Linked DNA regions of Microbulbifer sp. A4B17. The protein of the gene in region 2 interacts with the protein of the main gene of each other region in a pairwise test. Links are inferred from orthologs where the notes say so. Each region holds a gene or a part of one and is shown on either strand. Other genes may lie near its edges.

Region 1 (3,838 bases), 370 kb from region 2 along the record:
CGCTAAAGGCCAATGGCCTTGAAGCTCGAGAGACTATCGCGCAAATCAGTAGTCGATTGATTGTCAACAAAGCAGCCATGAAAATGAAATATGCACGAATCAACAGTCTGATTGAGAAGCTGGCAGCGGCTGTGGCACAAACCAAGTAGATCTCTGAAGCATTATGACGAACAAAGTAATTCGTCGGCTAAATACGGTCGATAAAGATTTCGATGGCCAATTGAAGCAGCTACTGGCCTGGGAAGCAGTGGCAAATCAAGAGGTCGAAAATATCGTTGCGGAAGTATTGCAGCGGGTTCGCTCTCAAGGTGATAAGGCTGTTATCGAGTTTACCAACCGCTTTGATCATCGAGATCTCGAAGCTGCAAAAGAGTTTGCCCTTCCGGCAACTGAGCTCACTGCAGCTCTGGAGCGTATTAATACCGAGGAGCGCGATGCCCTGGAGACGGCTGCTGATCGAGTTAGGCGCTACCATGAGCATCAGCGGCAGGAATCCTGGCACTATACGGAAGCTGATGGAACTGTATTGGGCCAGCAAATTACCCCCATGCAAAGTGTCGGTATCTATGTTCCCGGGGGTAAAGCAAGCTACCCTTCTTCCGTCCTTATGAACGCAATTCCAGCAAAGGTGGCTGGAGTGGATGCGGTTAATATGGTAGTGCCGGCGCCGAAAGGGGACCTGAACGACCTGGTATTGGCAGCGGCGGCAATTGCCGGAGTGGACCGGGTTTTTACGATAGGGGGTGCCCAGGCAGTAGCGGCGCTGGCTTATGGTACTGAGTCAATCCCTGCTGTAGATAAAATAGTGGGGCCGGGTAATATCTTTGTTGCCAGTGCCAAGCGGGCTGTTTTTGGTCATGTTGCTATCGATATGATCGCGGGCCCCTCTGAAATTCTGGTGATTTGCGATGGGCGAACCTCCCCAGATTGGATTGCAATGGACCTGCTTTCGCAGGCTGAGCACGATGAGCAGGCGCAGTCTATTTTGTTGTGCCCGGACGCCGAGTATTTAGATCAGGTTGAGAGCTCATTGCAGCGACTCCTGGCTGAGTTGTCCCGAGCTGAGATCGCTTCCCGCTCCCTTGCTGATCGCGGGGCCTTGATTCAGGTAGAGTCCGTAGAGCAGGCGATAGAGATCTCTAACCGTATTGCACCGGAGCACTTGGAAGTTTCGGTAGATAATCCGGAGGCTTACCTTTCAAAGATTCGCAATGCCGGAGCGATTTTCCTTGGACGCTATACAGCGGAGGCTTTGGGGGATTACTGTGCAGGCCCCAATCACGTCCTTCCCACAAGTGGCACTGCCCGATTTTCCTCCCCTTTGGGAGTCTACGACTTCCAGAAGCGTAGCTCGGTTATCCACTGTTCGGAAAAAGGTGCCGATGTTTTGGGGCGCGTAGCGCGTACCCTTGCTCTCGGTGAGGGGTTGGAAGCCCATGCCCGCTCTGCGGGTTTTCGGGTCAAGGAATCTTGATTTATAGACCCCTGCAGGTTTCCTTCTGCCGGGGTTTTTATAAAAAATTTTAGTTTGTGGAGGGGGTGCGGGTAGCCTGCCAGGCTAGAGCACGCCACTCACCATCCCGCTTTATAAATGTACCGGTATTGAAGTAGTAACTTTGCTCACCTTTACTACTGTCGTTTGCAGATAACTTAAATGCAACAATAGCGGTATCCCCCAGTAGTCTGATGTCAATTTCCTCGGCGGCATAACTCATTGTTATGGGCTCTTTAGGAGGGGTTTGCATTCCTTGCATAATTTCGCTTTTTCCAAAGCGTTTCCCTGCGGAGCTGGTGTATACGAGCTCCTCGGCCCAGAATCGTTGGTGGGCCTTGGAGTCAGTGGCAGCTTTGCCAAGAAAATGGGTCAGCAGTTTATGTAAATCTTCTCGATCCCCAGCCGCTGCGGGAGTTGCAGTTATTGTAAAAAGCAAGGCTAAAAACAGTGAGCGCATAGAGACTTCTCCTTAAGGATTTATTCTATTGTTGTCTTTGTCTGGGGCTCTTCTGAAACAGTTGCTTCAACAGTGTGGGACGCTCCATTACGAATAAAGGTAATGGAGATAGTGTCGCCAGGGCGAAGGGTGGCCATGGTTGCCTCCCCTTGCTTGCCATCGCCGATGGGCAGGCCATCGATATGTGTAATGACATCTCCTGGCTTGAGGCCGGCAATGTGAGCGGGACCTTCATTGTAAATGGCTGTTACCATTACGCCGCCAGTAGAGTTTAAATTGAACTCCTTGGCCATTTGAGGGCTGATGCCGCGAGCTTCAATACCCAGCCAGCCGGGTACGACGCGGCCGTAAGCAATAATATCCTGCATTACCTTAAAGGCGATATTGGCGGGAATAGCGAAGCTGATGCCGCCGGAATAGCCGGATTGATTGAGGATTGATGTGTTAATGCCGAGCAGGCGTCCGCGTGAGTCAACCAGAGCACCGCCGGAGTTTCCTGGATTGACCGCAGCATCAGTTTGCAGAAAGTTCTGCAGGTAGCTACCGGTACCAGAGTTCTCGAGGTGGCGACCTTTTGCGCTGATTATACCCTGGGTAACGGTTTGTCCGACTCCAAATGGGTTGCCAATTGCCAGTACGACGTCACCTACCTGAGCCCTGTCGGGTTCGCCTACAGAGATGGAAGTCAGGCCGTCGAGGTCAATTTTGAGAACGGCCAGATCAAAATCTGCATCGCTTCCTACAAGCTTGGCCTGTGCTTCCCTTCCATCGGCCAAAAGAATAACGATAGCATCTGCCTGATCGACCACGTGATGGTTAGTTAAAATATAACCATTGTCGCTGGCGATGACCCCTGACCCAAGGTTAGATTGCATCCTCTGTCTTTGCGGGACATCCATGTTGTCGAATAAACGCCTAAAAAGGGGGTCGTTAAACAGGGGATGTTGGCGCTGAGGCATGGCCATGCGGGTGTAGATATTGACTACAGCGGGCCCAGCCATATTCACGGCGTGGGCGTAGGAAACCGGGCCCTGGACATTATTTCCATTGGCTTTGGGGGCGACGCCACGCAGTTGTGGGAATATAACCAAGAGCAGGGCGGCCATGGCAAGGCCTATCAGGGCGGGTAGGGCCCAATCTTGTAGAAATCGGTTCTGGGACACTCGTGACTCCTCTTTGCGCTGATTATACACACGTCTTCAGGTGGAATCGCTGCATATAGCGCTGGATAGAGGAAATTGTTGCTTCATTTACTACGAGCTTTTATCACGGTGTGGCCGCGGAGTTTGGCATATTTTGTAGGGTCCCTGGGCCTGGGGTTATTTCTTATAGTGATTCCTCTTCCCTGGATGGGCTCGCTTTGTGTTTGGGGGGGCTGGAGAATTGAGAAAGCACTCAGGGGGAGGCGCATTTGATGAGTATAATATGCCCTCTGTATCCCATTGACATTGGTCATATGCGATAGATGCGTATAATGGCCAATCGAAAATTTAAGACTAACCGGTAACTACTGTATTTGGAGACCTAAATGTCCCTAGTTCGCCCCCATGGCAGTGTTGAGCTACAGCCACGCTTTGTATATGACAGTGAAAGGCATCACGAGCTGATGCACGAAGCAGAGTCTCTGCCGTCAATCGTGGTCAGTTCTGCTGCCGCCGCTAATGCGGTGATGCTTGGGGCGGGGTACTTTAATCCGTTGCACGGCTATATGAACCTGGCTGATGCCATGAGCGTAGCTAAAACCCTGCGTACGGTAGATGGTTTGTTTTGGCCGGTACCCGTTGTCAATGTCATCAAAGATGCCAGTGAAATTGACGGTGCTTCCCGTATTGCTCTGCGTGACCCGAACGTAGAGGGCAACCCTGTTCTCGCCGTTATGGATGTTG
Region 2 (6,215 bases):
GCACCAGAGACACCAGGGGAACCAGATAAACCAGAAGGGCACTACTGGTCAGGGCATTCTCAGTTATACCGATTACAGCAATATCATCGAGGTGGATTTTATCGGAAGGAAAACCATTCAAGGCCACTTTAATGCGGGTCGAGGAAGAGAAAAGATCACCCAGCAACCCGGTTCCGCAGCTGGACTTGGTAGAGCAGCCATTACAGGCGCTGCTCTGGGTGGTCTCCACCCAGATCGCATCGGACTCTATGGCTACTACCCGGCCACGCTCCTGCAGCACCTAAACGCTCGCTTAACTCTTTGCGCTAATCGAGCTGGCGACACGGCGTGCAGTTGTTTCAGGGATTTCACCAACCACCGTTACCGTGTAAGCAACGCCTTCAATTTCCAGGCGATCCATATAAGCTGTTGTAGCTCCGCGAATTGCACGCCCCTTGAAGTCCTCAAGTTCAGGACCGAGGCGCTGTACAAACACGGAAAACACCCCCAGGCCATCGCTGAACACCATCATATCGCCATCAGACAGCGGTTTGACGGAAACCACCCTGAAACCTTCTGGAAGCCATCCGACCTGCCAGCGACTCTGCGAGGCAGTACACTCATTTCGATTGTCGATCCGCCGGGCATTGCTGGAGACTGCCTGTAAAGCAGCATCCTCTACCGGGGAGAGGTCCAGCTGCACAAACTGATAACGCTCAAGTACTCGGCCCTGTGTGCTGACCAACATGGTCTTCAACGGCAATCCGGTTTGTCTATCGAGACTCACCACCAAACCCAGGCGATAGCGATCCCGCGGTCGCGCCTCAATCACAACTGCATCGCGATCTGCGATGCGCTCTTCGCCCCGCAAAATAAATTGGTAGGCCCGCTGCACCTGCTGCTGGCCCGCCGAACTCCAAGCTGTGGCACGATTTCTCGGCGAAGCATTGATGTCACAATTTCCTGCACTACCGTGGCTGATCAGCTCTCTCGGCTCACCGCTCAGATAGCGCACGCGTTCTATCTGCTCGCCTTCACGAACTGCGTGGACCACTTGCAGCGTCTCCAACAGGCCTGCATGTTCGAAGGTCACCAAACCACTGTATTCAAGCTCGGTCACCGCCTTTGCCAATTTGGCCAGCCAATGCTCAACCTCATTACTGCCCACGGCACCCGGGCTTACCAGGGCGCTCTGTGCTGCGGGATTGAGATTGACAACACCAGGTGTTGCCGTCTCTTGTGTCGCTACAGGGCCAGAGGCCCCTTCCGGGATAGAAGTTGCAGAATCAGCTGGTGCCACAGCGGGGCTTTCCAGCTCAACCGCACCCTCGTCTGACATTGCCACTTCCACCACTGCGGGAGCTGTCGCGGGCGCAGTGGCCATATCGAGATTGATAGCGGTGGGAGCACTGGGTTCAACCCCGATGCCACCCTGGGCAAATGACACGGGTGCCAACAACGAAGAGGCCAACAGTAAACCGTTGGCCTTGAGAATCCCGCCGAGGATTCGAAGCCCCCTGGGTTCGACTTTCGTCACACTACATTCCAACCTGTTCGCCGTAAGTGGCGCGAGCGAAGGGCACCATGCCCTGACTGCCCACATGAGCGGCTTGTTCTGAGTGCTGAATCATTACGCGATTCAGGTGGCGCATCAACTCGGGGGTCGGCGCCTGCTGAATAACGGCCTGCCCCACTACACCGGTGCGCTGCTCGGGCACAAAGCGGGGAGCCGCTGTGCTCACAGAACGCGTCGAGGGAGCGGGCACATAGAATCCGGAGGGTTGCGGTGCCGACTGAACAACGGGCTGAGCTTCACGCTCTACCGAAGCTACCGGCTGGCTTGTCCCCTGAATGGTGCTCTGCGGAGAGTCTGTCATTTGCTGCACACCCAAAATGGCAGCAAAGGCCACCGTTGCGGCAACAGCACCACGGGACAGCGGACGCCACCAGCGATTGTTGACCAAACTGCCAGCAACCACAGATCCCCCACTGCCGCTTTGGGACAGAGGCTCTTCCTCGTCGATGGCGGCAGAAATACTCGCTGCAAGACTGGAGTCAACCGGCGCGACCTGTTCGCGGCGCATAACGCTCGCCGCGAGTTGGTAGCGCGACCAGCGCTCACCGAACTCTTCAGAGGCCGCACTGGCCTTCAGAAGCCGTTGCAGCTCCAGTTCGCTGACTTCGCCATCCATGAGCGCCGAGAGCGACTCGTTAAGACGTTCCTGATGATTCCCGTGGGACATAGGGGTTAACCCTCTTGTGCAATCATTTATTCGGTGCCCACAAGCACCATATTTGGTTACATGTTATGACCGGAGTCTGAGCGGTTGGTTTCCCCGACTGGGAAAATTTTCCGCAATTTTAACTCCTGTCACCCAGTGTTTCCGGCTCGCCGGCCATCACGGCCTGGACTGTCCGGTCTATCGCCTCCCGTGCGCGAAATATTCTAGAGCGCACAGTTCCCACCGGGCATCCCATAACCTCGGCGATTTCCTCATAGCTCAGCCCCTCAAGCTCTCTCAGCGTTACCGCTGAGCGCAGATCCTCTGGCAGTGCGCGAATAGCACGATGCACCGCCGCTTCCAGCTGATCGCGAAACATCTGGCTCTCAGGCGTCTCGTTGTCGCGCAGCAGGTCAGCACCCGAATAAAATTCGGCATCCTCCAGTTCAACATCAGAAGATGGCGGCCGACGGCTGCGGGAAACCAAGTGGTTCTTGGCGGTATTGATCGCAATTCGATACATCCATGTGTAAAAAGCACTCTCGCCGCGAAAATTGGCCAGAGCACGATAAGCCTTAATAAAAGCCTCTTGGGTTACATCCTGTACTTCACTGTGGTCCTTAATGAACCGACTCACTACAGCAACAATTTTGTGTTGGTACTTGAGCACTAGGAGATCAAATGCGCGCTTGTCTCCTTTTTGTACACGCTCAACCAACTCACGGTCACTCGTTGACGCCTGATGCGCTGTCATCCCCAACTCCCATATCCAGCCACACTGCGGGCGCCACAAAATTTGACTGCGGGGCCACCGGCGCAGGCGTTTCTTTTACTGTGTTGATGACAATGACAATAGGACATAAGTTCCACGTCAAATCGACGAATAATCAGGAGGCGCTATACTACGCGACCCTTAAACATAATTGAAATCTATGAATGCCCAGGCAAACTACGACGTTCTCGTAATCGGAAGCGGTGCGGCAGGCCTCACACTGGCCCTGCATCTCGCCTCCCAGTATCGCGTGGCCCTGCTCTCCAAACAGAGACTGCAGGATGGCTCCACCTGGTTCGCCCAGGGAGGCATCGCCGCAGTGCTGGATGAGATGGATTCGGTTGAGTCGCATATTGCAGACACATTAGACGCGGGTGCAGGACTCTGCCACCCCGCTTCAGTGCGCTTTACCGTAGAGGAGAGCACTGCTGCGATCCGCTGGTTGATCGACCAGGGAGTGGACTTCACCCGCGAACAAAAGGGCTACCACCTCACTAAAGAGGGGGGGCACAGTCACCGACGTATCATTCACAGCGCCGACGCCACCGGCCGAGCGGTACACAGCACACTGATCACCAAGGTCCTGAACAGCCCCAATATCGACTGCTTTGAACACCGTGTCGCCATCGATCTGATCCGCCAACCAGACCCGGATAAAGGCCGCTTTCGCTGCGCTGGCGCCTATGTGCTCGACAAGAATACCGATGAAGTTGAGCTGATCCAGGCCAAAGCCGTCGTCCTGGCTACAGGCGGTGCCAGTAAGGCCTATCTCTACACCAGCAACCCCGACGGTGCCAGCGGGGATGGAATCGCAATGGCCTGGCGCGCCGGTTGCCGCGTTGCCAATATGGAGTTCAACCAGTTCCATCCCACCTGTCTCTACCACCCCAAGGCCAAGGCCATGCTGGTTACCGAGGCATTGCGCGGTGAAGGCGCCCTACTCAAGCTTCCCGACGGCAGTCGGTTTATGGACCGCTTCGACAAGCGGGGAGAGTTGGCGCCACGGGATATTGTCGCCCGGGCCATCGACCACGAGATGAAGCGACTGGGTGCCGATTGCCTCTATCTGGATATCTCCCACAAAGATCCGCAGTTTGTGCGTGACCACTTCCCCACAGTTTACAGCAACTGCCTTCGATACGGCATTGATATCACTCGTGAGCCCATTCCCGTTGTACCGGCAGCCCACTATACCTGCGGCGGCATTATGGTCGACCGCCACGGCCGCACAGACCTCGATCAACTTTACGCTATCGGCGAAACAACCTTTACCGGCCTGCACGGCGCCAACCGCCTGGCCAGTAATTCCTTATTAGAGTGCCTGGTTTATGCACGCTCGGCGGCGCTACATATTGATGAGCACCTGGGTATGGTGCAGGCGCCCCGCCCATCTCCCGATTGGGACGCATCGCGAGTCACCGATTCCGATGAAGACGTTGTGATCTCCCACAACTGGGATGAACTGCGCCGCTTTATGTGGGATTACGTGGGCATTGTGCGAACCCGCAAGCGACTTTTGCGCGCTCAACACCGGGTGAAACTGCTGCAGAAAGAGATTCGCGAGTTCTACGCCAATTACCGTATCAGCAACGACCTGGTGGAACTGCGCAATCTCTCACTGGTATCGGAACTGATTATCCGCTCAGCCCTGGATCGCCGCGAAAGCCGGGGGCTGCACTACTCCCTGGACTACCCGCATCTGCGAGAACTGGCAATGGACACTATTCTGGTGCCTGAGAACTTTGCCGGCCAGCGCCAGTTTATTTAACCGACTGACTGTTTTAGTTACAGGCGCGGTTCCAGCCCCACTAAGGCCGCCCTGTAACGCTAACGGGAACAGCGGAGTGCTACCTGAAGCCTGCGCCAATCCTGCGGCGCCAGCATATCCCTAGCCAGCACCAAGCGCAGCCTGCGCCCACCGCCGTCCCGGCCGTTGATCACCACCAACCAGGACCAAAGCACCAGCTCACCAACAAACTGGAACTCGCGATTCTCAGCACCATCAGGACGCCAAAACCATCTCCGCTCGCGGGTCGATAAATGGCCTCGCACAGTTTTCATACGGCGCCACTCTCCCCAGACGTAAATTACAACGAGCAGGCTGGCTATCCCAGATAACAATAGTGGCAAGTTACACAGCCAAATAAGCAGAATCGCCAGAAAGGCAATCAGTAAAAGGAGTAGCAGTAAAAGAGAGGAGGGCGCAACGGCGCAACTCAAGCGGGCGCTGCGCTCATAAAGTCGTGGAGTTGAGCTATTCCTGGAGTCCGGTGTTGTCACGAATTATCTGCACTATACGCTTCAACTCCGGGTCAGCCGGATCTTCACGGCGCAGGAACCAGGCGAACAGATCCTGGTCCTGCTCATCGAGCAGGCGGATATAGCGCTGCTGATCCTCGGGCTCAAGGGTTTCATAGACATTATCCAGAAACGGCAACAACACCAGATCCAATTCCAACATGCCACGGCGACTGGCCCAAAACAGGCGGTTGCGATCCATACTTCTTTCCAACCAGGTAAAAAGCGCAGTATACCCCCTGCCCCACCAAACTTGAAAAGGACGCGAAGAACCCCAAATATTGCCCCGAATACAAATGCAGGTGGCAGGATTATGGATCAGCAGCAATGGCAGGATTTTCTCAGCAACGAAGGCGCCATTTGGGAGGGCGGTAAAGCTCACTTTCCTCTCACCAGTCGCGAAGACCCTCAGAGTTTGCACCTGCTGGACCTGGGTCCAATCGGGGCCATTTCTATAACTGGCCCCGACAGCCAGAAGTTCTTGCAAGGGCAGCTCACCTGCGATCTGGTCAACCTTCCGGATGAACACAGTACCCTTGGCTCCCACTGCAACCCCAAGGGACGTATGATCAGCGCCTTCAGCGCGCTAAAACTCTCACAAAGTGAGTTCGTCTTCCGATTACCGAGGGATTTGGCCCCCATTGCCCAGCAAGCACTGGCCAAATATGCCGTCTTTTTCAAAACAGAGCTGCGCGACATCAGCGATGAAACCCACTGGCTAGGTCTTCAGGGGCGCCATGTCGCAGAGCGCGCCGCCAAACTATTAGGCTTCGAACAGCCCTCAATCGGTGAAGTGAAGCTGTTTGATTTCGATGGTGAGCGCTGCATTGCCCAGTGTGTCACTGAGCTGCAACTGGCCATCCTGGTACCCACCAGCAAAGTGCAGCAGTTGTGGCAAAAACTGTCACCAGAGTGTGAGGCCACAGGCTATGACCGCTGGCAAA

What was found. The genes of interacting proteins can lie anywhere in the genome.
Region 1: the proteins of BTJ40_RS15485 (region 2) and BTJ40_RS17055 interact in binary tests that used the Escherichia coli proteins (3 or more experiments, as listed by UniProt). The link is inferred for Microbulbifer sp. A4B17 from one-to-one orthologs.

Annotation. Positions count from the first base shown.
Region 1 is NZ_CP029064.1:3,877,690-3,881,527, reverse strand. The notes cover bases 1,045-3,838. They hold BTJ40_RS17055 (S1C family serine protease), read right to left. Parts: upstream 3,116-3,838; coding sequence 1,973-3,115; downstream 1,045-1,972. Other genes in these bases: sat (sulfate adenylyltransferase), read left to right, coding at 3,481-3,838; BTJ40_RS17060 (nuclear transport factor 2 family protein), read right to left, coding at 1,524-1,952; hisD (histidinol dehydrogenase), read left to right, coding at 1,045-1,474. Outside these bases: hisG (ATP phosphoribosyltransferase), read left to right, coding at 1-149; more of hisD, read left to right, coding at 164-1,044. UniProt on the Escherichia coli protein: A site-1 protease (S1P) that cleaves the peptide bond between 'Val-148' and 'Ser-149' in RseA. Part of a regulated intramembrane proteolysis (RIP) cascade.
Region 2 is NZ_CP029064.1:3,511,037-3,517,251, forward strand. The notes cover bases 371-3,308. They hold BTJ40_RS15485 (sigma-E factor negative regulatory protein), read right to left. Parts: upstream 2,223-3,308; coding sequence 1,518-2,222; downstream 371-1,517. Other genes in these bases: BTJ40_RS15480 (MucB/RseB C-terminal domain-containing protein), read right to left, coding at 371-1,516; rpoE (RNA polymerase sigma factor RpoE), read right to left, coding at 2,341-2,955; nadB (L-aspartate oxidase), read left to right, coding at 3,134-3,308. Also shown: BTJ40_RS15475 (SoxR reducing system RseC family protein), read right to left, coding at 1-280; more of BTJ40_RS15480, read right to left, coding at 293-370; more of nadB, read left to right, coding at 3,309-4,741; BTJ40_RS15500 (protein YgfX), read right to left, coding at 4,801-5,253; BTJ40_RS15505 (succinate dehydrogenase assembly factor 2), read right to left, coding at 5,228-5,473; BTJ40_RS15510 (folate-binding protein YgfZ), read left to right, coding at 5,585-6,215. UniProt on the Escherichia coli protein: An anti-sigma factor for extracytoplasmic function (ECF) sigma factor sigma-E (RpoE). ECF sigma factors are held in an inactive form by an anti-sigma factor until released by regulated intramembrane proteolysis (RIP).